DNA from 2 places in the Pseudomonas sp. C321 genome. Region 2 is predicted to be linked to the other one. Evidence: predicted binding sites of a transcription regulator. Region 2 holds the regulator's gene; the other holds the start of a gene.
What was found. Region 2 encodes LexA, which represses DNA repair genes until DNA is damaged. Its sites were predicted from a motif close to CTGTNTNNNNANACAG; they were not measured.
Positions count from the first base shown of each region.

Region 1: the regulator LexA is predicted to act here: its motif matches at 12,974-12,989, upstream of recN (DNA repair protein RecN).

Region 1 covers NZ_JBUZRB010000009.1:81,687-96,525, reverse strand. The annotation lists gene ftsH (ATP-dependent zinc metalloprotease FtsH) at 1-1,013, opposite strand, end outside; gene rlmE (23S rRNA (uridine(2552)-2'-O)-methyltransferase RlmE) at 1,214-1,864, opposite strand; gene ACZRJ6_RS22530 (YhbY family RNA-binding protein) at 1,969-2,277, shown strand; gene ACZRJ6_RS22525 (MFS transporter) at 2,286-2,690, opposite strand; gene greA (transcription elongation factor GreA) at 2,719-3,195, opposite strand; gene carB (carbamoyl-phosphate synthase large subunit) at 3,192-6,413, opposite strand; gene carA (glutamine-hydrolyzing carbamoyl-phosphate synthase small subunit) at 6,519-7,655, opposite strand; gene dapB (4-hydroxy-tetrahydrodipicolinate reductase) at 7,915-8,721, opposite strand; gene dnaJ (molecular chaperone DnaJ) at 8,732-9,856, opposite strand; gene dnaK (molecular chaperone DnaK) at 10,181-12,097, opposite strand; gene grpE (nucleotide exchange factor GrpE) at 12,201-12,770, opposite strand; gene recN (DNA repair protein RecN) at 13,014-14,687, shown strand; gene fur (ferric iron uptake transcriptional regulator) at 14,785-14,839, opposite strand, start outside.
Region 2 covers NZ_JBUZRB010000001.1:26,907-41,745, forward strand. The annotation lists gene ACZRJ6_RS00120 (DEAD/DEAH box helicase) at 1-1,274, shown strand, start outside; partial or broken gene ACZRJ6_RS00125 (DEAD/DEAH box helicase) at 1,336-4,193, opposite strand; gene nagZ (beta-N-acetylhexosaminidase) at 4,819-5,829, opposite strand; gene ACZRJ6_RS00135 (TetR family transcriptional regulator) at 6,000-6,707, opposite strand; gene lexA (transcriptional repressor LexA) at 6,970-7,578, shown strand; gene sulA (SOS-induced cell division inhibitor SulA) at 7,589-8,065, shown strand; gene ACZRJ6_RS00150 (hypothetical protein) at 8,226-8,459, opposite strand; gene ACZRJ6_RS00155 (DUF6586 family protein) at 8,592-9,113, opposite strand; gene topA (type I DNA topoisomerase) at 9,242-11,863, opposite strand; gene ACZRJ6_RS00165 (DUF1653 domain-containing protein) at 11,987-12,214, opposite strand; gene fadA (acetyl-CoA C-acyltransferase FadA) at 12,314-13,489, opposite strand; gene fadB (fatty acid oxidation complex subunit alpha FadB) at 13,519-14,839, opposite strand, start outside.

The DNA of each region.
Region 1 (14,839 bases), on a different contig from region 2:
CGCATGTGCACTTTCAGAATTTGTTCGCGACCACGGATATCTGGCAGACCAACTACGACTTGACGGTCGAAACGACCTGGACGCAGCAACGCCGGGTCAAGTACGTCAGGACGGTTGGTAGCCGCGATAACGATGATGCCGTCATTCATTTCAAAGCCGTCCATCTCAACCAGCAACTGGTTAAGGGTCTGCTCACGCTCATCATGACCGCCGCCCATGCCGGCGCCACGATGGCGACCAACGGCGTCGATTTCATCGATGAAGATGATGCACGGAGCGTGCTTCTTGGCCTGTTCGAACATGTCACGAACACGGCTGGCGCCAACACCGACAAACATCTCGACGAAGTCAGAACCGGAAATGGTGAAGAAAGGTACTTTGGCTTCACCAGCAATGGCCTTGGCCAACAGGGTTTTACCCGTACCTGGAGGGCCCACCATCAGCACGCCGCGAGGAATACGGCCGCCCAGGCGCTGGAACTTGCCCGGATCACGCAGGAACTCAACCAGCTCGCCCACTTCTTCCTTGGCTTCGTCACAACCAGCAACATCACCCAAGGTGGTCTTCACCTGATCTTCGGAGAGCAGGCGCGCCTTGCTCTTGCCGAAGCTCATCGGCCCGCCCTTGCCTCCCGCACCACCTTGCATCTGGCGCATGAAGAACATGAACACGGCGATAATCACCAGGATCGGGAAGCTGGCCACCAGGAGCTGGGTCCAGATGCTTTGCTGTTCAGGCTGTTTGCCTTCAACGACTACGTGGTTATCCACCAGGTCGCCGATCAGGCCATTGTCCTGGATTGCCGGACGAATGGTCTTGAAGCTGTCGCCATCGCTGCGCTTGCCGGTAATCACGTAGCCATCAACCGCTACGCGCTCGACCTTGCCATCCTTAACTTGCTGGATGAAGTCGGAATAGTTGAGGGTCTGCGGCTCGTTAGGGCTGGAGAAGTTGTTCATCACCGTCACCAGGACAGCCGCGATGATCAACCACAGGATCAGATTCTTTGCCATATCGTTCAATTAACTACCCTCTGAAGCAAGCTCCGCTACTGGCGCGTGCTTCGCATGATATTCATCGGCCTAACTTACTACATTACCGACAACTCTGGCAGGCGCCGTCTGTAACCCTTTGTGAAACTTTGACTACACAATATTCGTAAAGCTTCGTGACGAAAGCGATATAAAAAAACCTATCGACTCCCTTCAATCTCTCAAAAACGCTCATCGCTGGCAGCGCCTTCAATGCCACGGAAACCGCGACCCAGCAAATACTGCTCGCGGGACCTGCCCCGTGAAGAGTCAGGCTTGCGCGTCTGCACCTTATCGAACAGCTTGCGGATGTTTTTGTGGTATTCGTCGAAGCCTTCACCCTGGAAGACCTTGACCAGAAAATCACCACCAGGACGCAAAACCCGACCAGCCAGGTCCAATGCCAACTCGCAAAGGAACATCGCTCGCGGCATATCCACGGCTGGTAATCCACTCATATTGGGGGCCATATCGGAAATCACAAGGTCTACCTGCGATTTTCCAACGGCTTCGAGAATCTGCGCCAGCACGGCGTCCTGGGTAAAGTCACCATGGACGAAGGTCACATCCGGGATGCTGTCCATTTCCAGAATATCGGAAGCGATCAAACGACCCTGCCCACCAATCAGACGACTGGTCACCTGGGACCAGCCACCGGGGGCTGCGCCAAGATCGATAACGCTCATGCCAGGGCGGATCAACTTGTCCTTTTCCTGGATCTCCAGCAGCTTGTAACTGGCCCGGGAACGGTAGCCATCCTTTTGCGCCATTTTGACGTAAGGGTCGTTGAAATGCTCTTGCAGCCACTTAAGGCTAGTTTTGGAACGGGCCACGGGCCACCTCAAAAATAAACGGGTCGTGATTAACTGGGCGGTCCCGGACTCGCTCGGGTAAACTGGCCGCCGCTTTTTACAAGATCAGACACAGGGGTCAGATTATGCCGCTCACTCAAGAGCAGAAGAAACAGTACAAATCCATTGGCCACCATCTGAAACCAGTTTTGACTGTGGCTGACAACGGTTTGACTGAAGGTGTGTTAACCGAACTTGAACGCGCATTGGGCGATCACGAACTAATCAAGATCAAGGTCAGCATCCTTGATCGCGAGGCGCGCCTGGCGGCCATTGCAGAACTCTGCAAGGCCGGCAAAGCGGACCTGGTTCAGGTCATCGGCAAAATGGCACTGTTGTATCGCAGGAACTTCAGCGCCAACAAGCAACTGTCGAACGTCCATCGTTTCAAATGATACAAGGGTTAAGGGCGCGCTTCGCGCGCCCTGCCGCTCCACCCCGGCGCCGGTTGCACAACCAGCACCAAGCCGGAGAACCCTAGCACAAGATAGCTGAACAGCTGCCAGCGCAACGCTTCCGGCAGAAACATGCGCACCAAGCAATACATTGCGCACGCATACAACGCCATCAACAGCAGTTGCCCGCGAATATCCCGCCACAAACTCCCCAAGCCTTCGGCCTCGATCAGCACCAGCGCCTGAAGCGTCACGCACGCCGCTGCAAAACCCACCAGCAGCGCACTCAATAATCCGCCGACCTCATCAATCAGCAACGGCGCCAGACCAATCAGGCCCAACACCGGTAAGACACCAATATGCAACAGCCACAGGCCGCCGACCCAGAGCATCTGGGCCAACTGCCAGAGCATGGCGCCCGCACGTAGCGGGCGCCGCCTCTCAGATGTGACGAACTTCGACAATCTCGTACTCGATCACGCCACCAGGCGTCTTGACGGCCACCACATCACCCTCTTCCTTGGCAATCAAGGCGCGGGCCAGTGGCGAACCGACGGAGATCTTGCCGAGTTTGAAGTCAGCCTCGTCCTCACCCACGATGTGGTAGGTCACGCGCTCATCAGTCTCGACGTTGGCGATTTCCACGGTCGTACCAAAAATCACCTTGCCGGTGCGCGGGATGGTCGTGACATCAATGATCACCGCGTTCTGCATGCGGCCTTCGATGTCACGGATCCGAGCCTCGACCATACCTTGCTGCTCACGAGCGGCGTGGTATTCGGCGTTTTCCTTCAGGTCACCCAATTCGCGGGCGGTCCCGATGTCCTGACTCAGCTTCGGACGGACAACCTTGGTCAGATGAGCGTGTTCTTCTTCCAGGGCCTTGGCGCCCTGGACTGTCATTGGGTACTTGATCATGCCTTCAATCCTGCGTGTAGATCCTGCAAGCGGCGCACAGTCTTTTCTGGACCAAACTTGAGCGCTTCACAGATAGCTTCGCCAGCAGCAATAGTGGTGGTGCAATAGATTTTGTGCTGCAAGGCGTTACGACGAATGGAGTAGGAGTCCGCAATCGACTGGCGACCTTCGGTGGTGTTGATGATCAGAGTGACTTCGTCATTCTTGATCATGTCGACCACGTGTGGACGGCCTTCAGTCACCTTGTTCACGCGACGCACTTTCAGGCCTGCCGCCTCGATCAGCTTGGCAGTCCCGGCAGTAGCCACGATTTCAAAGCCCAAGTTGATCAGATCACGGGCCACGCCTGCAACCAGCGGCTTGTCATCATCACGCACGCTGATGAAGGCAGTACCGCCGATCGGCAGCACTTCGCTGGCGCCCATCTGGGCCTTGGCGAACGCTTCACCGAAGGTGTCGCCCACACCCATCACTTCACCGGTGGACTTCATCTCTGGGCCCAGGATCGGGTCCACGCCAGGGAATTTGGCGAATGGGAACACCGCCTCTTTCACACTGTAGAAGTTCGGAATGATTTCCTTGGTGAAGCCGATTTCCTTCAAGGTCTTACCGGCCATCACACGTGCGGCAATCATTGCCAGGGAAACACCGATGCACTTGGAAACAAACGGCACAGTACGGGAAGCACGCGGGTTGACTTCGATGACGTAGATGTCTTCGCCTTGCAGCGCCAACTGTACGTTCATCAGGCCGACCACACCCAGCTCCAGGGCCATTTTCTTAACCTGTTCGCGCATCTCGTCCTGGATGTGCGCTGGCAGCGAATACGGCGGCAGCGAGCAAGCGGAGTCACCCGAGTGAACACCCGCTTGTTCGATGTGCTGCATGATCGCGCCGATCACTACGTCGGTACCGTCGCAGACCGCATCCACGTCCATTTCGATGGCGCAGTTGAGGAAGTGGTCCAGCAGCACCGGGCTGTCGTTGGAGACTTTCACCGCATCGCGCAGGTAACGCTTGAGTTCTTCTTCCTCGTAGACGATTTCCATCGCCCGGCCGCCCAGTACGTAGGAGGGACGCACCACCAGTGGGTAACCGATCTTGCTGGCTGCACGGATGGCTTCGTCTTCGCTGCGTACGGTGGAGTTTGGCGGTTGACGCAAGTTCAGGCGCTCGACCATCTGCTGAAAGCGCTCACGGTCTTCGGCACGGTCAATGGCGTCAGGGCTGGTACCGATGATCGGTACGCCGGCCTCTTCCAGGGCACGAGCCAATTTCAGCGGAGTTTGGCCGCCGTACTGGACGATCACGCCTTTTGGCTTCTCTACACGAACGATTTCCAGCACGTCTTCCAGGGTCACTGGTTCGAAGTACAGGCGATCCGAGGTGTCGTAGTCAGTGGAAACGGTTTCCGGGTTGCAGTTGACCATGATGGTCTCGTAACCATCTGCGCGCAGGGCCAGTGCCGCGTGTACGCAGCAGTAATCGAACTCGATGCCCTGACCGATACGGTTGGGACCACCGCCAAGGATCATGATCTTGTCGCGGCCCGACGGTGCAGCTTCGCACTCTTCCTCGTACGTCGAGTAGAGATAAGCGGTGTCGGTGGCAAACTCGGCGGCGCAGGTGTCAACGCGCTTGTAGACCGGGTACACCTCAAGCTTGTGACGGTGGCGACGCAGGCTTTTCTCGGTGACACCCAGCAGCTTGGCCAGGCGCATATCGGAGAAGCCCTTGCGCTTGAGCTTGTACATCATGTCGCGGTCGATGCTGGCCAGACCCAGGGTCTTGACCTTCTCTTCGTCCTTGATCAGGTCTTCGATCTGTACCAGGAACCATGGGTCGATCATGTTCATGCCGAAGATCTCTTCGACGGTCATGCCGGCGCGGAAGGCGTCAGCCACGTACCAGATACGCTCGGCGCCCGGCACGGTCAGCTCGCGCTTGAGCACGCTCATGCTTTCCGGATTGCTCAGGTCGAGCTTCTCGTCCAGGCCGCAAACGCCCACTTCCAGGCCGCGCAGGGCTTTCTGCAGGGATTCCTGGAAGGTCCGACCGATGGCCATGACTTCACCCACCGACTTCATCTGGGTGGTCAGGCGAGCGTCGGCTTTCGGGAATTTTTCGAAGGCAAAGCGCGGTAGCTTGGTCACGACATAGTCGATGGACGGCTCAAAGGACGCCGGGGTCTTGCCGCCGGTGATGTCGTTCGACAGCTCGTCCAGGGTATAACCCACAGCCAGCTTGGCCGCGATCTTGGCAATCGGGAAGCCAGTGGCCTTCGAAGCCAGGGCCGAAGAACGCGAAACACGCGGGTTCATCTCGATCACGACCATACGGCCGGTGTTCGGGCAGATACCGAATTGAACGTTGGAGCCACCAGTTTCCACGCCGATCTCGCGCAGTACCGCCAGGGAGGCGTTACGCAGGATCTGGTATTCCTTGTCGGTCAGGGTTTGTGCAGGAGCCACGGTGATCGAATCACCAGTGTGCACACCCATCGGGTCAAAGTTTTCAATGGAGCAAACGATGATGCAGTTGTCCTTTTTGTCGCGGACAACCTCCATCTCGTATTCTTTCCAGCCGATCAAGGATTCGTCGATCAGCAGCTCTTTGGTCGGCGACAGGTCCAGACCACGAGCGCAGATTTCTTCGAACTCTTCACGGTTGTAAGCGATACCGCCACCGGTACCGCCCATGGTGAAGGACGGACGAATGATGCACGGGAAGCCAAGCTTCTCGAGGACCACATTGGCCTCTTCCATGTTGTGGGCGATACCCGAGCGCGGGCAATCAAGGCCGATGGACTTCATCGCCTTGTCGAAACGCGAACGGTCTTCAGCCTTGTCGATGGTGTCGGCATTGGCACCGATCATCTCTACGCCGAACTTTTCCAGAACGCCTTCGCGCTCCAGGTCCAGGGCGCAGTTCAGTGCAGTCTGGCCGCCCATGGTTGGCAGCAGTGCGTCTGGACGCTCTTTTTCGATAATCTTGGCAACGGTCTGCCACTTGATCGGCTCGATATAGGTGGCGTCGGCCATGTCCGGATCGGTCATGATGGTGGCTGGGTTGGAGTTCACCAGGATGACGCGGTAACCCTCCTCGCGCAGGGCTTTACAGGCCTGGGCGCCGGAGTAGTCGAATTCGCAGGCCTGGCCGATCACGATCGGGCCAGCGCCGAGAATCAGGATGCTTTTTATGTCTGTACGTTTTGGCATGGGTTTGTCACTCAAATCCGCAGGTCAGTCGGCAAGCCGTCTTGAACAATCCTTGAAGAGCCTGAGGGGGCCGCCGGTTTCCCGTGCCACCCTCAGGCCACTCACTTAGCGTCGCTTGGCCATCTCATTGATGAAACGGTCGAACAGCGGCGCTACGTCGTTCGGGCCCGGGCTTGCTTCAGGGTGGCCCTGGAAGCTGAACGCGCTCTTGTCTGTGCGTTCGATACCTTGCAGGGAGCCGTCGAACAGCGACTTGTGAATCGCCCGGACGTTGCCCGGCAAGGTCGCTTCATCCACCGCAAAACCGTGGTTCTGGCTGGTGATCATGACGACGCCGGTATCCAGGTCCTGCACCGGGTGGTTGGCACCGTGATGGCCGTGCCCCATTTTTAGGGTCTTGGCACCGGAGGCCAGGGCCAACAGCTGGTGACCCAGGCAAATGCCGAATACCGGAATCTCGGTCTCCAACACGTCCTTAATGGCCTGAATCGCGTAGTCGCAAGGCTCCGGGTCACCCGGGCCGTTGGACAGGAACACACCGTCCGGCTGCAAGGCCAGTACGTCGCTGGCCGGGGTTTGCGCCGGCACCACGGTCACGCGGCAACCGCGCTCGACCAGCATGCGCAAGATGTTGTGCTTGATACCGTAGTCGTAAGCCACTACGTGATACGGCAGCTCGGAGGCTTCGATGGTGGCATGGCTGTCGGTCTTCAAGTCCCAGACAGTGGAGCGCCACTCGTACTTTTCCTTGGTACTGACAACTTTCGCCAGGTCCATGCCTTTCAGGCCAGGGAAACCTTGCGCCGCGGCAATCGCTGCTGCTTCGGAAATATTGTCACCGGCCATGATGCAGCCGCTCTGCGAGCCCTTTTCACGCAGGATGCGTGTCAGGCGACGCGTATCAATACCTGCGATCGCCACTACGTTGTTGGCTTTCAGGTAATCGGACAGGGACATCGTGCTACGCCAGTTGCTCGCAACCAGTGGCAGGTCACGAATCACCAGACCGGCCGACCAGACACGATCAGACTCGGCATCTTGCGGCGTAGTGCCGGTATTACCGATGTGCGGATAGGTCAGGGTAACGATCTGTTGGGCGTAGGAAGGATCGGTAAGGATTTCCTGATAGCCGGTCATGGCGGTGTTGAACACCACCTCTCCAACGGTCTGACCGTCGGCTCCAATGGCTTCGCCGCGAAAAATGCTGCCATCAGCAAGGGCGAGTATGGCTGGCTTAGTCAAGAAGACCTCCCGTAAATAAAGCCTGAAAGGGCGATCGCAGGTTGCAAAAAAGCGGAGTGACGTATGGACACGTCACCCCGCTTCTTCACTGAATTATTCTGCGCGCTTTTAGTGGACACACTAAAGCTGTAGCTTACAGAAAAAGGCTTTTTTGGTCCACCGCTAATGAGCCTTAAAGGCAGGGGAATGCGACAGGACGTCGCTTAGCGGGTAAAAACAGAGCCCTAGGTTAATGCCTGAGCCCTGTTTTAGCTACTGCTTAACGCAGTTCAAGCACATCTTGCATGTCGTACAGGCCAGGCTCACGACCGTCCAGCCACAACGCCGCACGCACCGCACCCTTGGCGAAAGTCATACGACTGGAAGCCTTGTGCGTGATCTCAAGGCGCTCACCCTCTGCCGCGAACAACACCGTGTGATCACCCACCACATCACCGCCGCGAACGGTAGCAAAGCCGATGGTTTCACGATCGCGCACGCCGGTATGGCCTTCGCGGCCATACACCGCCACTTTCGACAGATCACGGCCAAGCGCATCGGCGATCACTTCACCCATGCGCATCGCCGTACCCGACGGCGCATCGACCTTGTGCCGGTGATGAGCTTCGATAATTTCGATGTCCGCATCATCACCCAACACACGAGCTGCCATGTCGAGCAACTTCAGCGACAGATTGACACCAACACTGAAGTTGGCAGCAAACACAATCGGGATATCCTTACCCGCAGCAACCAACAGCTGCTTTTGCTCGGCATTCAAGCCGGTGGTGCCAATGACCATGGCCTTGCCCGCCTTGCGGCAGAACGCCAGGTTTTTCAGCATCACCTCTGGAAGCGTGAAATCGATCAACACATCGAACTCATCAATAACCTTTTCCAGGCTACCGGACAACGACACACCGATCCTGCCCAGCGATGCCAACTCACCGGCATCGGCGCCGATCAGTGTGCTGCCCGGCCGAACGATCGCCGCCGTCAGACCCGACAGAGGCGAGCGCTGCTGCACCGCCTCAACCAGGTTCTTGCCCATGCGTCCGGCCGCGCCCATCACAGCTATACGTCGCATACTCACGTCCTTACAGGTCGCCGAAGAAGCGCTTCACGCCTTCGAACCAGCCAGCAGTCTTGGGCGAATGAGTGTCATCGCCCGCCAGGGAACTGCGCAACTCTTCCAGCAGCTCGCGCTGACGACGACCCAGGTTAACCGGCGTCTCTACCGCCACACGACACATCAAGTCGCCAGCACCACCACCGCGCACCGGCGCAACGCCTTTGCCACGGATACGGAACTGCTTGCCGGTCTGCGTACCCTCGGGAATCTTGAGTTTGACCCGACCATCCAGCGTCGGAATCTCCAACTCACCACCCAGAGCCGCATCGACGAAGCTGATCGGCACTTCACAAAACAGATGTTTACCGTCGCGCTGGAAGATAGCGTGCTCGCGCACATTGATCACCACGTACAGGTCGCCCGCCGGACCACCTTGAGCGCCCGCCTCACCCTCACCCGACAGGCGAATGCGGTCACCAGTATCAACACCCGATGGCACTTTCACCGAAAGGGTCTTGTACTCTTCGACACGGCCTTCACCGTGGCAGGAGTCGCACGGATCGGAAATGATCTTGCCCTGGCCATGGCAGCGCGGGCAGGTTTGCTGCACCGAGAAGAAGCCTTGCTGCATGCGTACCTGACCGATACCACCACAGGTCGGGCAAGTGATCGGCGAGGAGCCTTTCTTGGCGCCCGCCCCGTCGCACGGCTTGCAGTTGACCAGTGTCGGCACACGGATATTGACGCTGGTGCCACGCACTGCTTCTTCGAGGTTCAGCTCAAGGGTGTAGCGCAGGTCGCTACCACGCTGGGCACCGCCACGCTGACCGCCACGACCACCACCAAAGAAGTCACTGAACACGTCGCCAAAAATATCGGAGAAGTTCTGGCCGCCAAAACCGGCACCGCCGCCACCCATGCTTGGATCAACACCAGCGTGGCCATACTGATCGTAGGCCGCCCGCTTGTTTGGATCACACAGGCACTCGTAGGCCTCGTTGGCCTCTTTGAACAAGTCTTCGGATTCTTTGTTATCCGGATTACGGTCCGGGTGGTGCTTCATCGCCAGGCGACGGTAAGCCTTTTTCAGGTCCGCCTCGCTGGAACCGCGCTCCACACCCAACACTATGTAATAGTCACGCTTTGCCATAAGTCTTTGCACTCTTAAGGACGTTCGGCAAACCCCTCCTGAGCCTCGCCAAACTCGTTGAGCCCCAATACAGGCCCGGACCCAACTCACGTCAATTCAACGATCCTGGTCTTAAATGTTTTCAGCCAGGAACCCGGCCAAAAAAGCGGCGACTGTCGCTCGGAAAGCAGGAGCATCCCCGATCACACCGCCAGCATCCGAACGCTGTCGCATGCTGTAAAAATTCGCGTGCCCCAGACACGCCAACGCGGGAGCAAGCTCCCGCGCGGCGACATCCTACCAGTCACCGCCTGAAAGCGGTCAACCGGCCGACCAACTTACTGCTTACTTGTTTTCTTTGACTTCTTCGAACTCGGCATCGACAACATCGTCGTGCTTGGCTTCAGGCTCTGCTTGCTGCCCAGCGCCATCAGCCGGCTGGCCTTGCTCGGCATACATCTTCTGAGCCACTGGCGCGGAGACCTTCGACAGCTCCTCAACCTTGGCTTCGATAGCAGCCTTGTCGTCGCCTTTTACGGCGGCTTCCAGGGCAACTACAGCAGCTTCGATCGCAGTTTTCTCTTCGCCAGTCACTTTGTCGCCAGCGTCAGCGACCATTTTGCGAGTCGAGTGAACCAGTGCATCACCCTGGTTACGGGCAGCTGCCAACTCTTCGAACTTGCGATCTTCCTCGGCGTTGGTTTCAGCATCGCGAATCATCTGCTGAATTTCTTCCTCGGACAGACCGGAGTTGGCCTTGATCACGATCGACTGAGTCTTGCCGGTGGCCTTGTCTTTGGCGCCTACGTGCAGAATGCCGTTGGCGTCGATGTCGAAGGTCACTTCAATTTGTGGCACACCACGTGGTGCTGGTGGAATCTCGGCCAGGTCGAACTTGCCCAGGGACTTGTTCTGACCAGCTTGCTTACGCTCACCTTGCAGCACGTGAATGGTCACGGCGCCTTGGTTGTCGTCGGCAGTCGAGAACACTTGCGATTTCTTGGTAGGAATCGTGGTGTTTTTCTCGATCAGCGCAGTCATCACGCCGCCCATGGTTTCGATACCCAGGGTCAACGGGCTTACGTCCAGCAGCAGAACGTCTTTCACGTCGCCGGCCAATACCGCACCCTGGATGGCAGCACCCATGGCAACCGCTTCGTCCGGGTTGACGTCTTTACGCGCTTCTTTACCGAAGAACTCGGTCACCAGCTTCTGAACCAGTGGCATACGGGTCTGACCGCCGACCAGGATCACATCGTCGATCTTGCCAACGTCGATACCCGAGTCTTTCAGAGCAATGCGGCAAGGCTCGATGGTGCGTTGAACCAGGTCTTCAACCAGCGATTCCAGCTTGGCGCGGGAAATCTTCACGTTCAAGTGCTTAGGACCGGTGGCGTCTGCAGTGATGTACGGCAGGTTCACGTCAGTCTGCAGGCTCGAAGACAGTTCGATCTTGGCCTTCTCAGCAGCTTCCTTCAGGCGCTGCATCGCCAGCGGGTCACCCTTGAGGTTCATGCCGCTTTCTTTCTTGAATTCGTCAACGAGGTAGTCGATCAGACGAATGTCGAAGTCTTCACCACCCAGGAACGTGTCACCGTTGGTGGCCAACACTTCGAACTGGTGCTCGCCATCAACTTCAGCGATTTCGATCACGGAAACGTCGAAAGTACCGCCACCCAGGTCGTAAACGATCACAGTGTGGTCGCCCCGAGCCTTGTCCATGCCGTAAGCCAGAGCGGCTGCGGTTGGTTCGTTGATGATACGTTTTACGTCCAGGCCAGCAATACGGCCAGCATCTTTGGTCGCCTGACGCTGACTGTCGTTGAAGTAGGCCGGAACGGTAATGACCGCTTCAGTCACGGCTTCACCGAGGTAGTCTTCGGCGGTCTTCTTCATCTTTTTCAAGATTTCAGCCGAGATTTGTGGCGGCGACATTTTCTGGCCGTTTACTTCAACCCAGGCGTCACCGTTGTCAGCCTTGGCGATTTTGTAAGGGACCATCTTGATGTCTTTCTGTACGACTTCTTCGTCGAACTTACGACCGATCAGACGCTTCACCGCGTACAGGGTGTTATGCGGATTGGTCACAGCCTGACGCTTGGCGGACTGGCCCACCAGGATTTCGCCGTCGCTGGCATAAGCCACGATGGACGGAGTGGTGCGCGCGCCTTCGGCGTTTTCAATAACTTTGGATACGCCGTTTTCCAGCACGGAGACGCAGGAGTTGGTAGTCCCCAGGTCGATACCGATAATTTTGCCCATGATTTACTCTCCCGAAACTTTGGATTTGGTTGCCGCAGCAGTGGTGGCTAACTGCGGTAGCACTTAAACGCTTGACTTATAAATGGGGGCCTTGCGGCTAATTTCAAGCTTGCTCATCAATCGAAGGTGCGACCGGTGCAGGAGCCTTGCTCACCACCACCATCGCCGGACGCAACAAACGACCGTTGAGCTGATAACCCTTCTGAAACACCTTCAATACGCTGTTGGGCTCAACATCCGCGCTTTCCTGCATCGCCATTGCCTGGTGGTGCTCAGCGTTGAACGGCTCACCGCCTTGCGGATCGATAGCTTCCAGCTGATAACGCTTCAGGGTGTCCTGGAACATTTTCAGGGTCAGTTCGATCCCTTCGCGCATGGGGCGGATGTTTTCGTCGTCCGGATTGGACAACTCCAGGCCACGCTCCAGGCTGTCGATGATCGGCAACAGATCCCCGGCAAATTTTTCCAGAGCAAACTTGTGGGCTTTTTCTACATCCTGCTCAGCGCGACGGCGGACGTTCTGCAGATCGGCAGCAACACGCAAAGCCTGATCCTGAGCGCCTGCCAGTTGCTCTTCGAGCACTTGCACACGAGCCGCCAGGTCTTCACCCGATGCTTGCGAGGCCTGGTTGGCGTCTAGATTTTGCGTATCCAGCGTCTGTTCGTCAGCCATAGATTTCTCCTTTCAAAATCGTGCGCGAACTCGACTCGCGCTTCTGTTCCGGTATATGGGGCCACAATTTTCAGGTTCAAGGGCACCGATGTCTTTGACATGTATTGGATCAACTTCCCCGACTCATTCCTTGGTGCACTAAAAAACACCTATCACCAAGCGAATCGAGCTAAGCGGCAGGATTGTCAGCCCAGAACAAAACACTGTATAAATAACCATACCTTAAGCTTGGGAGCGGCCGTCATGCTGGTGCACCTGTCTGTACACAACTACGCCATCGTTGAACACCTGGATCTTGAACTGGATCGCGGGATGAGCGTAATCACAGGCGAAACCGGCGCCGGCAAGTCGATCATGCTTGATGCCCTGGGTCTCACCCTGGGCGATCGCGCCGACAGCGGCGTGGTTCGCCCAGGCGCCGACAAAGCCGACATTCTCGCGACCTTTGACCTGGCGGATATCCCGGAAGCCGGCGCCTGGCTTGCCGAACGCGATCTTGATAGCGATGGCCCATGCATCCTGCGCCGCGTGATCACCGCCGAAGGGCGCTCGCGCGGCTATATAAACGGCACGCCCTGCCCTCTTGGCGACTTGAAAGCCCTGGGCGAGCTGCTGATTGACATCCACAGCCAGCATGAACACCAGTCCCTGCTGAAAACCGACACCCACCGCCGCCTTCTCGACGAATACGCCGGCGCAACCGACCTTGCGCGCCAGGTGCAATTGGCCGCACAGCGCTGGCGCCAGACCCGCCAGGAGCTGGAACGCCTCTCCAACTCCGGCGACGAGCAGCGCGCCCGCCACCAATTGCTCAGCTATCAGCTCGAAGAACTGGAAAGCCTGGGGCTGGGCGAAACAGAGTTGGAGCAACTGGAGCAAGAGCACAAGAACCTGACCAATGCCGAAACCCTGCTGGGTATTTGCCGACAAGTGGTCGAGCAGTGCAGCGAGAGCGATTCCGGAAATGTGCTTAACGCACTGACCGCCAGCCTCAATCGCCTGTCGAGCGTGAACAACTCCTCCGGCTCGCTGAATGAAGCAACGACCCTGCTGACCAGCGCGCAGATTCAGGTGGAAGAGGCCGTGGGCGAGCTGAACCGGTTCCTTGACCATTTCGACGCCGACCCAGCGCGCCTGCAAGAGATAGAAGAGCGCCTGGACACTATCTACACACTGGCGCGCAAGCATCGAATCCAGCCAACCGAAGTGGCGACCATGCAGCAGAAGCTGCTGGATGAAATCGAAACACTAAATGCCAACGATGAATCCATCGAACGGCTGGCGGACGAACTGGCCTCCTTCGCGCGTCATTATCAAGAGAAGGCCCGTGAACTGAGCGATCTGCGGCATCAGGAGGCCACCGGCCTGGCCTGCGCGGTGGAGCAGGAGATTCAACGCCTGGGCATGCCTGGCGGGCGCTTCACCATTGAACTGCACGCCAATACCAGTAATGAATTGCTGCCCAATGGCCTGGAGCAGGTGGAGCTACTGGTTAGCGCAAACCCTGGCCAACCGTTGAAAGCGCTGGCAAAGGTCGCATCCGGTGGCGAGCTATCGCGGATCAGCCTGGCGATCCAGGTCATTACCGCCCAGACCTCACGAGTTCCGACACTGGTATTCGACGAGGTGGACGTAGGGATCGGCGGGCCTACAGCCGAGATTGTCGGCCAACTTCTGCGCCGGCTGGGTGATCGCGGGCAAGTATTGACCGTTACCCACTTGCCACAGGTGGCTGCGCAAGGGCATCAACACCTGTTTGTACATAAGGTGCGGGGCAGCGACGCAACCCATACCGCCGTGTCCAAGCTGAACAAGACCGAGCGGGTGGAAGAGGTGGCGCGCATGCTCGGCGGTATCGACCTGACCAAGGAGTCCCTGGCCCACGCGAAAAAAATGGTCGTGACAGCAAAGGCCTGAGCCAAGCCTTACAGACCATTTCCCTTCCGACACAAAGCACGAAGGCGACCCTAAGGTCGCCTTCGATCGTTTCGCAGAGCGAATCTGCGTAGATTTCTTACTTTTTCTTACGGATGTACAGAACCAAATTGTGATCCACCAATTCGACTCCG
Region 2 (14,839 bases):
TGGACCGGCCGTGCATGGTGGTGATGCCCACTAGCCTGATCCCCAACTGGCTCGATGAAGCGGCGCACTTCACCCCGCAGCTCAAGGTGCTCGCGCTGTACGGTGCCGGGCGCAAGAAACATTTCCCGCAACTGCAGGACTATGACCTGCTGCTGACGACCTACGCCCTGCTGCCCAAGGACATCGAGCAACTGGCCGCCCAGCCCCTGCACGTATTGATCCTCGACGAAGCGCAGTACATCAAGAACCCCAACAGCAAGGCTGCCCAGGCCGCCCGCGAGCTGAATGCCCGCCAGCGCCTGTGCCTGAGCGGCACGCCGCTGGAAAACCACTTGGGCGAACTCTGGTCGCTGTTCCACTTCCTGCTGCCGGGCTGGCTCGGTGACGTGAAAAGCTTCAACCGCGACTACCGCGTGCCCATCGAAAAGCGCGCCAGTGAGGTGCGATTGCAGCACCTCAACGGCCGAATTAAACCTTTCCTGCTGCGCCGTACCAAGGAACAGGTAGCCACAGAGCTGCCGCCCAAGACAGAGATCATCCACTGGGTCGAACTCAATGAGGCCCAGCGTGATGTGTATGAAACCATGCGTTTGGCGATGGACAAGAAAGTCCGCGATGAGATTACCCGCAAGGGCGTGGCCCGCAGTCAAATCATCATTTTGGAAGCGCTGCTGAAGTTGCGTCAGGTGTGTTGCGATTTGCGACTGGTGAATGACGCCCCCCTATCCACTCGCGGCAGCAGCTCCGGCAAGCTCGACAGTTTGATGGAAATGCTGGAGGAACTGTTTGCCGAAGGGCGCAGGATTCTGCTGTTTTCCCAATTCACCTCGATGCTCAGCCTGATCGAAGTCGAACTGAAAAAACGCGGTGTCGCCTATGCACTGCTCACCGGCCAGACCCGGGATCGACGCACGCCGGTGAAAGACTTCCAGAGCGGCAAGTTGCAGATCTTCCTGATCAGCCTCAAGGCTGGCGGCGTTGGCCTTAACCTGACGGAAGCCGATACGGTGATCCACTACGACCCGTGGTGGAACCCTGCCACAGAAAACCAGGCCACCGACCGCGCATATCGTATTGGCCAGGAGAAGCCGGTGTTCGTCTACAAGATGATCGCCAGGGGCACCGTGGAGGAAAAGATTCAGGCGCTACAGCAGGAGAAAGCTGATCTGGCTGCAGGTGTGCTGGATGGCCGGACGACCGGGGATTGGAAATTAGGCAATGAGGATATTGAAGCGCTGTTTGCGCCGTTGCCCAATAAGCAGGAAAAACGCTGACTTTTACGGTGACTCTTAAACCGTCATCGCGGGCGAGCCCGCGATGGCTGCGACTCGCTCTTCAGCCAGGCAACGGAGCAAACAGCGCCTCGAAGTCCCGCGGCTCCAGCTTCCAGCCCGCACTGGCGCCGCCTTCAAGCACGCCGCTGGCCAGAGCAGCTTTCTCCTGCTGCAACGCCTGAATTTTCTCCTCCACGGTGCCGCGGGCGATCATCTTGTAGACGAACACCGGCTTATCCTGCCCGATACGGTAAGCACGATCCGTCGCCTGGTTTTCCACCGCTGGGTTCCACCACGGGTCGTAGTGGATCACCGTATCGGCTTCCGTCAGGTTCAAGCCCGTACCGCCCGCCTTCAAACTGATCAGGAACAACGGCGTCTTGCCGTCCTGGAAGTTCTTGACCGGTGTACGTCGATCAAGGGTTTCACCGGTCAGGATCGAATAATCGACCTGACGCTGCTTCAACTCTTCCTCAATCAGCGCCAGCATCGAGGTGAATTGCGAGAACAGCAAAATACGCCGACCCTCACTGAGCAGCTCCTCCACCATCTCCATCAAACTGCCCAGCTTGCCCGTGCCTGCGCGAGCGACTTTGGAGACCGGTGCCGACTTGACCCGCCGCAAGTCACAACACACCTGCCGCAGCTTGAGCAGCGCTTCCAGAATGATGATCTGGCTGCGCGCCACACCATGGCGACTGATCTCATCGCGCACCTTTTTATCCATGGCCACGCGTACGGTTTCATAGACATTCCGTTGCGCGTCGCTCAAGTCCACCCAGTGGACAATTTCGGTCTTGGGCGGTAATTCAGTCGCCACCTGTTCCTTTTTACGGCGTAACAGGAAGGGTTTTATACGGGCCGTAAGGTGCTGCATCCGCTGCGCGTTACCGTGCTTTTCGATGGGCGTGCGGTAATCACGATTGAAGGTTTTGCTGTCGCCCAGCCACCCCGGCAACAGGAAATGGAACAGCGCCCAGAGCTCACCCAAGTGGTTTTCCAGCGGCGTTCCTGAAAGGCACAAGCGTTGATCGGCGTCCAGTTGCCGTGCGGCCTGGGCGGCCTTGCTGTTGGGGTTCTTGATGTTTTGCGCCTCGTCCAGGATCAACACACTCCAGCGTTGCGCCTGCAAGACTTCGAGGTCCCGGGGCAACAGCGCATAGGTGGTGAGTACCAAGTCGTAATCGGTCAAGCGCGTGAAGTTTTCCTGGCGTTGAGTACCATGCAGTGCCAGCACCTTGAGTTGCGGGGTGAAACGGGCGGCCTCATCCTGCCAGTTGGGGATCAGACTGGTTGGCATGACGGCCAACGCAGGGGTAAGCAAACGACCGGCCTGTTTTTCGCAGAGTAGATGCGCAAGAGCTTGCAGGGTTTTGCCCAGGCCCATGTCATCGCCCAGGATGCCGCCGACTTCCAGTTCACGCAGGGTCTGCATCCAGTTCAGGCCTTCGAGCTGGTAGCCGCGAAGTTCGGCGTTCAGCCCTTGGGGGGCGGGCACATGGGCATGGGTGGAGTCCTTCAAGCGTTTGGCAAAGTTGCGCAGGCGCTCACCGCCTTGCCAGACCAGGGGAATACCATCCAGATCGCTCGCAGCGAGGTCCCCTCGGGCTCACGCAAATAGAGTTCGCCAAGGGTCGCCATCAACGGTTTGATTCGTCCGTAAGGCAGCGCAACCTTGGTTTTCTGACCTGCACCTAGAGCGACCAGCAAGCGCTCGTCATCGTCGCGATCTGCCAGATAAGCAGGTAGAAGCAACTGCGGCTGACGGCGCATCAAATTCAGAACGATAGGCAGCAGGCTGTGGCGCTCGCCATTGACCTCAATACCCAGCTCCAGATCAAACCACTCCCGCCCGGGGGACTCCTCGATGTCGGCGTACCAGTGGTCCACCGCCTCCACGTCGTAGTGAAAGCCGGGGGTGATGATCACTTCCCAACCGGACTCACGCAGTGCGGGTAAACCGGCTTCAACGAAGTTCAACCAGGCCTCATCGCTGGGCAGGTCAAACATTTCTCCCGCACTCTCGGGCAACGCCTGGGTCTTGCGGGTTACCTTGGCAAAACCCAACCCTACAAGCGCCTTGCGCAGGGCTTTTTCGGCGGCAGGCTTGCGCTGGATGCGCTGGGTTTCGGTGCCCGTCAGCAGCAGGATTTCCGTGGAAGCCTTGTCACTTCAAAGACCCGCGCCATAGCGATAGGCCAACGCTGCGCGATGCTCAATGGATGGCATCTGGCGGTGGTAAGCAGCATTGTAGGAATGAGATTCATGACTGCCCAAGGTCAGGCAAGCGCGTGGTTCGATGTCGTCGATGACTCGTTCAGTCAGCTTCTGCGGTGGAGGAATGGCTGAAGCCACCGCGCTGATGCGATCGCTGAACAGGGCAACGTCGCGTGCGGGAATCTCGGGCAACTGGCACATATGGCAGGCCAGGGTTGCATCCATATCGTGTTCCACCGGCCCAAGCTCCATACGCGTGCGGTCGAGGTAATAGAGCGGCTTGAGGGCCAGGACATCAGTCAGCGGTTGCTCAGCACTGTGCCACTGCGGGCGGTAGTCACCATTGGGCTGCTCGACCCATCTGAAATGGGCGACTTGGCTGGGGCCCGAATTGAGCAACTGCACCGGATCGAAGTCATAAAACAATCTCCCGGTCTTCAGCGCCAGTTCAAGGATTTGCGCACCAGCCTCTCCCTCCAGTGGATAACTGCTGCTGTACCGACCGTACGTTTGGCCGGGCAGCAGCAAACGCGCGATCCGCTTGTCCACCTCAAGGAGATAACCAGGCGAACGTATCAACGTTTCGTCCAACGAATAGAGCGACTTGATGTCACTCAGACCGCCATTTTTCAGCTGACGTGCCTTGTACACTGCCAATGACCACTGACCTGCAACCCGACTTGCCTGGAACTTGTACAACACCCGGGTATTGGCGCCCTTGGCGTAAGTCTCAACCTCCGGGACGGGGGCAGGAATGCTGTTGAGCCAACGTTCAAGGTCAGGGCTCAGACGGGAATTAGTATTGGCAGCCGACTGCTTGAAATAAGTCGTCTCAAGATAGATAAGGACCGCAGCGCAGTGTTTTCAGTCACTGACCATCGGGCAGGAGCACTCACAATCAAGCCTGGGCGAACCTGAATATTCTTCCAGTGAAATGATCTGCTGGTAGAGGTTTGTACCTGAACCTCGACACTGCGCATGAAGGATGTTCGAACCCATATCCACTATCTGGACCCGGTCATCCTTTGCGTATTTGATGGCGCGATCAAAAGTACCCTGATCAAAAAGCTCAGCTCAGTCCAGTTCTAGAATTCGGTCAAGAAGTATCGTCATGGGCTAGGATGTTATCGCAGCCGGAAATTTCTTCAATATGGTTTTCTCACAGATGAGTATGAAAAAACCACACTTCAAGACTGACTTATCTGACACCAAAAGGAGTGAGTAAATACTCACCCATCAGCGATTCAATACTCTTGCCAGCCGGGTGATTTCATCTGCCACCTCCAGGCGCAGGCGTCCGCGAGTGATGTCGCCGATAATCGACACCTTAATCGATCAGTTGAGCTTCTCTGAGGGCGCCCAGAGCAGCCAGCCAGCGTGGGTCCTGCTTGTATTCGATAGAGGCAATGCCCTGCCCGCGCATCCGGGCAATACGGGCCGACGGTGTGACCTTCATGCGCTGGGCGGCGCTCAGGGCCAACTCGGCAGCGGCGCGGTCGTTGCATACCAGACCCATGTCGCAACCGGCGGTCAACGCAGCCTCGATACGACTGGCGGCGTCACCCACTACATGGGCACCGGCCATGGACAGGTCATCACTGAAAATCACCCCGTCGAACTGCAACTCACCTCGCAGGATGTCCTGCAGCCAGCGGCGAGAGAAGCCGGCGGGTTGTGCATCGACTTGTGGGTAAATGACATGGGCCGGCATCACTGCGGCCAACTGCTTGCTCAGCCGTGCGAAAGGCACCAGATCATTGGCCCGAATCTGTTCCAGGCTGCGCTCATCATTGGGAATCGCAACGTGGGAATCGGCTTCAGCCCAACCGTGACCGGGGAAGTGCTTGCCGGTAGCAGCCATGCCGGCGCTGTTCATGCCGCGGATAAAGGCGCCAGCCAGCAAGGCGGCACGCTCGGGATCGCCTTCGAATGAACGGCTGCCGACAACGGCGCTGCGCTGATAATCCAGGTCCAGCACCGGGGCGAAGCTCAGGTCCAGACCAACTGCCAGCACTTCGGTGGCCATGATCCAACCGCATTGCTCAGCGAGGTATTCGGCGTTGGGATTATCGGCCAGGGCACGCATGGCTGGCAGGCGCACAAAACCTTGGCGCAGACGCTGAACGCGACCGCCTTCCTGATCGACCGCCAACAACACGTCCGGGCGCACGGCACGAATCGCCGCGCTCAACTCACGCACCTGGCGTGGATGCTCGATATTGCGCGCAAAAATGATCAGGCCGCCTACCTCAGGCTGACGCAACAAGTGGCGATCTTCAGCCGTCAGCCAGGTACCGGCGACGTCCACCATCAATGAACCTTGCAGGGCAGCAGTCATAAACCTTCCTTAAATAACGCGCGCAAACCGAAGCCCTCGCGAGGTCGCATCGCCAGGATTGAACCTGGCAATGAACGCTCAGCGAGAGCAACGGGTTGTGGATAAATAGCTGTAATCGGCATGGGCGGCTAGCTTAGCGGATGCAAGCCGCCACGCACACCCAAGAGCGGTTAAACCTTGGCGGCGGCCGGCACCGACTTGCTGCGCGGGCGCAACTGGGCGGCGGCCATGGCCTGGTCAGTGACGCCGGTTTCGGCGCGCATGCCGGCCGCGAGGAACGGCACCATCAGGCGCATCACCTGCTCGATGGAGGTGTTGACGCCAAAGTCGGTTTCGGCAATCGCCCGCAAGGCCTTGATTCCGGACATGCTGAACGCTGCAGCGCCGAGCATGAAATGCACGCGCCAAAACAATTCGATAGGAGGGATGCGAGGTGCTGCTTCGTTGACCAGCAGCATATAGCGGCGGAACACCTTGCCGTACATGTCTTCCAGGTAACGACGCAAATGCCCCTGGCTCTGGCTGAATGCCAGGCCCAGCAGGCGCATGAAGATCGACAGGTCGTTGCCGCTGCGTGGCTGGACCACCAGCGCTTGCTCGACGAGGATTTCCAGCAGGTCTTCCAGGCTTGGCTTGTGATCTGCCTTGGCCTGGCGGCGCTCCAGTTCACGATCAAGGCTGGCGCAGAACGGCCCCAGGAATCGCGAGAACACCGCCTGGATCAGGGCTTTTTTCGAGCCGAAATGATAGTTCACTGCCGCCAGGTTGACCCCGGCCTTGCTGGTGATCAGCCGCAATGAGGTTTCAGCAAATCCTTTTTCCGCGAACAACTGCTCGGCAGCATCGAGAATGCGTTCAACGGTTTCCGACTGGGCCATGGTTACTCCGCCTGACAAACACTTGTTTGAAACATACGTTTCACCTTATGTATTGTCAAGCTGCGGGTCCGCTTTCCGGCTGAGCAGTCAGCTATTTCATCACTATTTAATCACATCTGGCGGGGCCTGTAGGCAGCGCTGTCGCTGGAGCGTTATAAGGCTAATGGATGACCGTCCAGCGGAGTTAATAAAAACGATGATTGCCAAGCGCAGTTCACTGTATATAATCCCAGTCACTGTATAAAAAGACAGAGCGATCAACATGCTAAAACTGACGCCACGCCAAGCTGAGATTCTGGCTTTTATCAAGCGCTGCCTCGACGACAACGGTTATCCGCCGACCCGGGCTGAAATTGCGCTGGAGCTGGGATTCAAGTCACCCAATGCCGCTGAAGAACACCTGAAGGCCCTCGCCCGCAAAGGCGCGATCGAGATGACGCCAGGCGCTTCAAGAGGCATCCGCATCCCTGGCTTCGAGGCCAAGGCCGACGAATCGACGCTGCCGATCATTGGCCGTGTTGCTGCCGGTGCGCCGATCTTGGCTCAACAGCACGTCGAAGAATCCTGCAACATCAACCCGACGTTCTTCCACCCTCGCGCTGACTACCTGCTGCGGGTTCATGGCATGAGCATGAAGGATGTCGGTATTTTTGACGGTGACTTGTTGGCTGTCCATACCACTCGCGAAGCCCGTAATGGCCAGATCGTCGTCGCCCGCATCGGTGATGAAGTCACGGTAAAACGCTTCAAGCGTGAAGGCAGCAAGGTCTGGCTCCTGGCCGAAAACCCTGAGTTCGCCCCCATTGAAGTGAACCTCAAAGACCAGGACCTGGTGATCGAAGGCTTGAGTGTCGGCGTTATTCGCCGCTAACGGAGGCATCATGCAGTTTCCACACGCACCGCAACACACACAACTGCCGTTGTTTGAGGCCTTCATGATGGCCCAGCCCCTTGCGCCGATCCTCAAGGAAGCGATCGAGTCACCCTGGATCACCGACCCCGAGGCATTCAGTGAATTGTCGTTGCGCGGCGCTGCCGGGAACTGCCTGAGCCTGCTGGCCCCCATTCTTCGCGAACTGAGCGAGGAACAGGACGCCCGTTGGCTGACCTTGATCGCCCCGCCCTCAAGCCTGACCCAGGCCTGGTTACGGGACGCCGGCCTGAATCGCGAGCGTATCCTGCTGCTGCAACCACGGGGCACTCAAAGCGCCCAGCAATTAACTTGCGAAGCTTTACGCCTGGGGCGAAGCCACACCGTGGTCAGTTGGTTGAACCCGCTGAGCACAACAGCCAGGCAACAGTTGATCAGTGCAGCACGCACGGGCGACGCACAGAGTTTGAATATTCGACTGGGATAAAGCCGGTGCTAACGCGCAAAGCGTTACCGCTGCAAGCACGAAAGACCGTCCGATTGCAGCTCTGACTTTCAGCCAGTGCCTGCGATGGACACCAGGCTTCTCCAGGATTGAGAAGCCGATCTGTAAGTTTGACTCACACCAAAAAAACCGACAGACGGACTCAGTGAAGAATCCGTGGGCCGTCGTCTTTCTCCGGCTCGCCTTCAGCCAGGCGTCCCGCCATCTGCACACCGACGCTTAGCATGGCTTTTGCCACTTCCACGTGCTGGCCTTGCAGGAACGCCTTGGCGTCCTCGGAGAAGTCCAAAGTTACCAGAGAACCCTCGTCCTCAGCCCTGCGCAGCTCAATTCGGCCGTCGGGCAATTCAACAATTTCCAAAAAGGAAGTTGGCATAAAAGTCTGTTCTCCACGAAAGGCCGGGATTATATCAGTCTTGTGGCAAGCGGGCTTGTTGTGGCGAGCGGGCTCGTCACATCAAGTCAGCTTTCACATTTGGTGATCATTGATCTATCGAGAGCACGCGACTTAGCACTCGTTAAGCCCATCCCGAAACCGAATTGCCAGTTTCTTCAGTTCCTGGCGCCAGCTTTCCAGCTCTACCCTGCTCAGCGGCGCCGGGCCCTCCTCCTCCAGGCTCACCGCCACGATCAGCGGCTGGGTCACATCACCCTTGGGCTTGTGCGGCGCCCGTGGCGGCTGGAACATCGCCGCATGGGCCACCAACAAACGCGCCAGCCAACTGTCCGGGCTCTGTGCCATTTCCACCAGTTCGGCCAACTCCGGGATCGCCATGGACTCCAGCACTTCGCGGGTCAGGATCATCTCGGCCCGCGGCGCAGCGGCTTGAGGCAAGCGGTAGAACCCAGCGATTTCATGGCACAAGCCCAGCAACGCACCATAAAGGTGGAACAACGCCGATTCACGCCCCGCCTGCACCAGCGCGATAGCGTTCATCTCCTTTCCCTCCTCCGCACGGCCAAGGGCTTCCAGGGACAAACCCGCGAAGTAAATTTTCTGGTTGGTACGGGTATAGAGTTCGTTGGCCATGAAGGCAGTCTCCACAACGAATAAGGCGTAATACTGGCTGGGCAGTGTCACGGATGAGACAAGTGCACTGCAAGCCCAAAACAAAGGCCGCCTGTGAAGGCGGCCTTTGTGTCAAACGGACAACCGAATCAAGCGCCTTGACGCTTGTCCTCGACCTTCCACTTGCCACCGTCGTAGAACGCTTTCCAGCCGGTAGGCTTGCCCTCGACTTCGGTCTGTACGTACTGCTCCTTGGTCTTGCGGCTGTAGCGGATCACAGCCGGACGACCGTCGGGATCTTTCTTCGGCGCTTCACAGAGGAAGTGGTACTTCGGATCAATCTCGTCCTTGTGGGGCACGATCTCGATCACCAGTGGCGCGCGAGTCTCACGGTTTTTCGGGAACTGGCTGGCTGCCAGGAACAAACCCGAAGCCCCGTCGCGCAGGATGTAGGTGTCGTTGACCTTCTGGCACTTGAGTTCAGGCATCTTCACCGGGTCCATCTTCGGCGGCGCCGCATCACCGCTTTTGAGCAGTTTGCGGGTGTTCTTGCAGGTCGGGTTGGTGCAACCGAAGAACTTGCCGAAACGGCCCGTCTTGAGCTGCATCTCGCTGCCGCACTTGTCGCATTCCAGGCTCGGGCCTTCGTAGCCCTTGATACGGTAGCTGCCTTCCTCGATCTCGTAGCCGTTGCAATCCGGGTTGTTACCGCAGATATGCAGCTTGTGCTTCTCGTCCAGCAGGTAGGCGTCCATCGCCGTGCTGCAGATCGGGCAACGGTGCTTGCCGCGCAGTACCAGGGATTCAGATTCACCCTCGTCATCGGCAGCGATCTCGTCACCCGGCACCAGGTTGACGGTGGCCTTGCAACGCTCCTTCGGCGGCAGGCTGTAGCCCGAGCAACCGAGGAATACACCGGTGGACGCAGTACGAATCTGCATCGGCCGCCCGCAGGTGAGGCACGCAATGTCCGTCATCACCGGCTGGTTGGCGCGCATGCCATTCTCAGCGCTTTCGGCGACTTCCAGTTTCTTCTTGAAGTCACCGTAGAACTCGTCGAGTACGTTTTTCCAGTCCCGTTCGCCCTGGGCGACGTCGTCGAGGTTCTCTTCCATACCGGCGGTGAAGCCGTAGTCCATCAGGTTGGAGAAGCTCTCGGATAGACGCTCGGTGACGATGTCGCCCATCTTTTCCGAATAGAAACGACGGTTATGCAGGGCCACGTAGCCACGGTCCTGGATGGTGGAGATGATCGCCGCGTAGGTCGAAGGACGACCGATACCGCGCTTTTCCATCTCTTTCACCAGGCTGGCTTCCGAATAACGGGCCGGCGGCTTGGTGAAGTGCTGGGTCGGATCAAGCTTGATCAGCTTCATCACGTCGCCCTGAGCCATGTCCGGCAGCACGTCGTCGTCGCCCGGCTTGGCGATTTGCGGCATGACGCGGGTGTAGCCATCAAACTTGAGGATGCGGCCCTTGGCCCGCAACTCGAAGTCCCCAGCGGCGACGCTGACGGTGGTCGACAGGTATTGCGCCGGCAGCATCTGGCAGGCCAGGAACTGGCGCCAGATCAACTCGTAGAGGCGCTCAGCGTCACGTTCCATGCCAGTCAGCTTGCTTGGCTCGGTGTTGGCGTCAGACGGACGAATCGCTTCGTGAGCCTCTTGTGCGCCTTCCTTGCTGCTGTAGACGTTCGGGTTTTCCGGCAGGTACTTCTTGCCGAACTCGCCTTCAATGTAAGTACGCGCCATCGCGACTGCATCCAACGACAGGTTGGTGGAGTCGGTACGCATATAGGTGATGTAGCCCGCTTCATACAGACGCTGGGCCATCATCATCGTCTTCTTCACGCCGAAGCCCAGGCGGTTGCTCGCGGCCTGCTGCAGGGTGGAGGTGATGAACGGCGCCGACGGCTTGCTGCTGGTGGGTTTGTCTTCACGCTTGACGATGCTGTAGCTGGAAGCCTTGAGTTTCTCCAGCGCGGCCATGGCCTGGGCTTCGTTGAGCGGCTTGAAGGCCTCGCCTTTCTCGCGGGCCACGTCAAAGCGCACGGTTGCGCCCTTGGCGCTGCCGAGATCAGCATGGATTTCCCAGTATTCTTCAGGGTTGAACGCACGAATCTCGCGCTCACGCTCCACCACCAGCTTCACCGCTACCGATTGCACACGGCCGGCGGACAGACCACGGGCGATCTTCGCCCACAGCAGTGGCGAGACCATGTAACCCACGACGCGGTCGAGGAAACGACGGGCCTGTTGAGCGTTAACCCGATCGATGTCCAGTTCGCCCGGCTTGGAGAAGGCCTCCTGAATCGCTTTCTTGGTGATTTCGTTGAACACCACGCGCTTGTAGCGGCTCTCATCACCACCGATGGCTTCGCGCAGGTGCCAGGCAATGGCTTCCCCCTCGCGATCCAAGTCGGTTGCGAGATAGATGATGTCAGCATCCTTGGCGAGCCGGCGCAGCTCTTCGATGACCTTTTCCTTGCCCGGGAGGATCTCGTACTGGGCTTTCCAGCCATGGTCGGGATCGACACCCATGCGCGAGACCAGCTGCTTGCGAGCTTTCTCTTTAGGCGTGAGCACCGGACCTTCGCCCGCAGCCGCCTTGCCGCGCTTGGCGGCAGGCTCCTTGCTGGCGCTAGCCGAACCGCTGGTGGGCAGGTCTCGGATATGGCCGATACTCGACTTCACCACGTACTCGTTACCCAAGTACTTGTTGATGGTCTTGGCCTTAGCCGGGGATTCCACAATGACCAGCGATTTGCCCATGGATCGGAAAATTCCTGAATTCGAGAAGTGAAAGGCGGTTGGCGCCTGACGCGGCAACGCTATATATAGTGGCAACAAGGTGAGGTCAAGCGCAGCATTGCGCGCGGCCTGCCTTTATTACGCTCAAAAAAGGCTCGGTTCGACCTGGATCAAAGCAAAGCGCGGGACCTGCTCGCCGTCAACTTCGACGGTCTCCAGGAACATGCTCAAGGGACGCACCCAAAAGCCGTAATCGCCATACAGTGCTTGGTAAAACACCACTTCCTCTTCGGTCTCGGAATGCCGCGCGACATTAAAAACGCGGTACTGCGGACCTTTATAATGCTGGTAGAGCCCGGGTTCGACTTTCATGCTCTGGCGCTCTTACAAAATTTGTTAAAAAAAAAATACAAAAACTTCCAAAAAACAAAAAACCGGGGCACTTGGCCCCGGCTTCCGTCAACACAACGTTTAGATACGTTCGAAGACGGTGGAGATGCCTTGGCCGAGACCAATGCACATGGTAGCTACCCCGAGGTTGCCGCCATTTTGCTTCATCACGTTAAGCAACGTGCCGGAGATTCGCGCACCAGAGCAACCGAATGGGTGACCCAGGGCAATCGCGCCGCCGTGCAGGTTAACCTTCTCGTTCATCTTGTCGAGCACTTTCAAATCTTTCAGCACTGGCAGGGCCTGTGCGGCGAAAGCTTCGTTGAGTTCGAAGAAGTCGATATCGGAGATAGTCAGGCCCGCGCGCTTCAGTGCTTTTTGTGTGGCCGGTACTGGACCATAGCCCATGATCGCCGGGTCCACACCTGCCACTGCCATCGAACGAATCACTGCCATCGGCTGAATACCCAGGTCCTGGGCACGCTGGGCCGACATCACGATCATGCACGAAGCACCGTCAGTAATCTGCGACGAAGTACCGGCTGTCACGGTGCCGCCCTTGGGATTGAAGGCAGGCTTGAGGGCCGCCAGGCTTTCCAGGGTGGTGTCCGGACGAATGGTTTCGTCGTAGTCGAACAGTTTCAGGAAACCGTTCTCGTCGTAGCCGTTCATCGGGATGATTTCATCCTTGAACTTGCCTTCCAGGGTCGCCTTGTGGGCGAGCTGGTGGGAGCGCACGCCGAATGCGTCCTGGGCCTCACGGGTGATGCCGTGCATCTTGCCGAGCATTTCTGCGGTCAAGCCCATCATGCCCGAGGCTTTCGCCGCGTAGAGGGACATGTGCGGGTTCGGATCGACACCGTGCATCATGCTGACGTGGCCCATGTGCTCGACGCCACCCACCACAAATACATCACCGTTGCCGGTCATGATCGCTTGCGCGGCAGTGTGCAGGGCACTCATGGACGAGCCACACAGGCGGCTGACGGTCTGGGCAGCAGCGGTGTGCGGGATCGGTGTCATCAGCGACACCATCCGCGCGATGTTCCAACCCTGCTCCAGGGTCTGGTTCACACAGCCCCAGATCACGTCTTCGACTTCGCTCGGATCGACCTTGACGTTGCGTTCCAGCAATTTGCTGATCAGGTGCGCCGACATGTCTTCGGCGCGGGTGTTGCGGTGCATGCCGCCCTTGGAGCGGCCCATTGGAGTGCGACCGAAGTCGACAATCACGACGTCTCTTGGATTCAAGCTCATAAATATTCTCGCTCTAGTCGTTTGGGCGCTTAACCGAAGAAGCTCTGGCCGTTTTTGGCCATCTCACGCAGCTTCGCAGTCGGGTGGTACAGCGGGCCCAAATCAGCGTACTGATCAGCCAGGGCAACGAACTCGGCCACACCGATCGAATCGATGTAGCGCAGCGCACCGCCACGGAATGGAGGGAAACCAATACCGTAGACCAGACCCATGTCGGCTTCGGCAGCGGTTTCGACAATGCCGTCTTCCAGGCAGCGCACGGTTTCCAGGCACAGAGCGATCATCATCCAGTTGATGATGTCCTCGTCGGACACTTCACGCTGTTCGTAGACGATCGGCTTGAGCACTTCCAGCACCGACGGATCGGCGACTTTCTTCTGCTTGCCGCGCTTGTCGGTCTCGTAGGCGTAGAAGCCCTTGCCATTCTTCTGGCCCAGGCGCTTGGCTTCGTAGAGCGCATCGATGGCCGAACGACGGTCGTCTTTCATGCGGTCCGGGAAGCCTTCCGCCATTACGTCGCGACCGTGGTGGCCGGTGTCGATACCGACCACGTCCATCAGGTACGCCGGGCCCATTGGCCAGCCGAATTTTTCCATGACCTTGTCGATACGGACGAAGTCCACACCAGCGCTGACCAACTTGGCGAAACCGCCGAAGTACGGGAACAGCACACGGTTGACCAAAAAGCCCGGGCAGTCGTTGACGACGATCGGGTTCTTGCCCATTTTCTTGGCGTAGGCCACGGTGGTGGCAACGGCCAGCTCACTGGACTTCTCGCCACGGATCACTTCCACCAGCGGCATCATGTGCACCGGGTTGAAGAAGTGCATGCCGACGAAGTTTTCCGGACGCTTGAGGGCCTTGGCCAGCAAGGTGATGGAAATGGTCGAGGTGTTGGAAGCCAGGATGGTGTCTTCACCGACATGGGCCTCGACTTCAGCCAGTACCGCCTGCTTGACCTTCGGATTCTCGACAACCGCTTCGACCACCAGGTCGACGTGGCCGAAATCACCGTAGGACAGGGTCGGACGAATGCCGTTGAGCACTTCGGCCATCTTGGCTGCAGTCATGCGACCTTTATCAACGCGGCCCACCAGCAGTTTCGCGGCTTCTGCCAGACCCTGCTCGATACCGTGCTCGTTGATGTCTTTCATCAGGATCGGCGTGCCTTTGGACGCCGACTGATAGGCGATACCGCCACCCATGATACCGGCGCCGAGTACGGCAGCCTGTTTCACGTCCTTGGCGATTTCGTCGTAGGCCTTGGCCTTTTTCTTCAGCTCCTGATCGTTCAGGAACAGACCGATCAAGCTCTGCGCGGCAGAGGTCTTGGCCAGTTTGACGAAACCT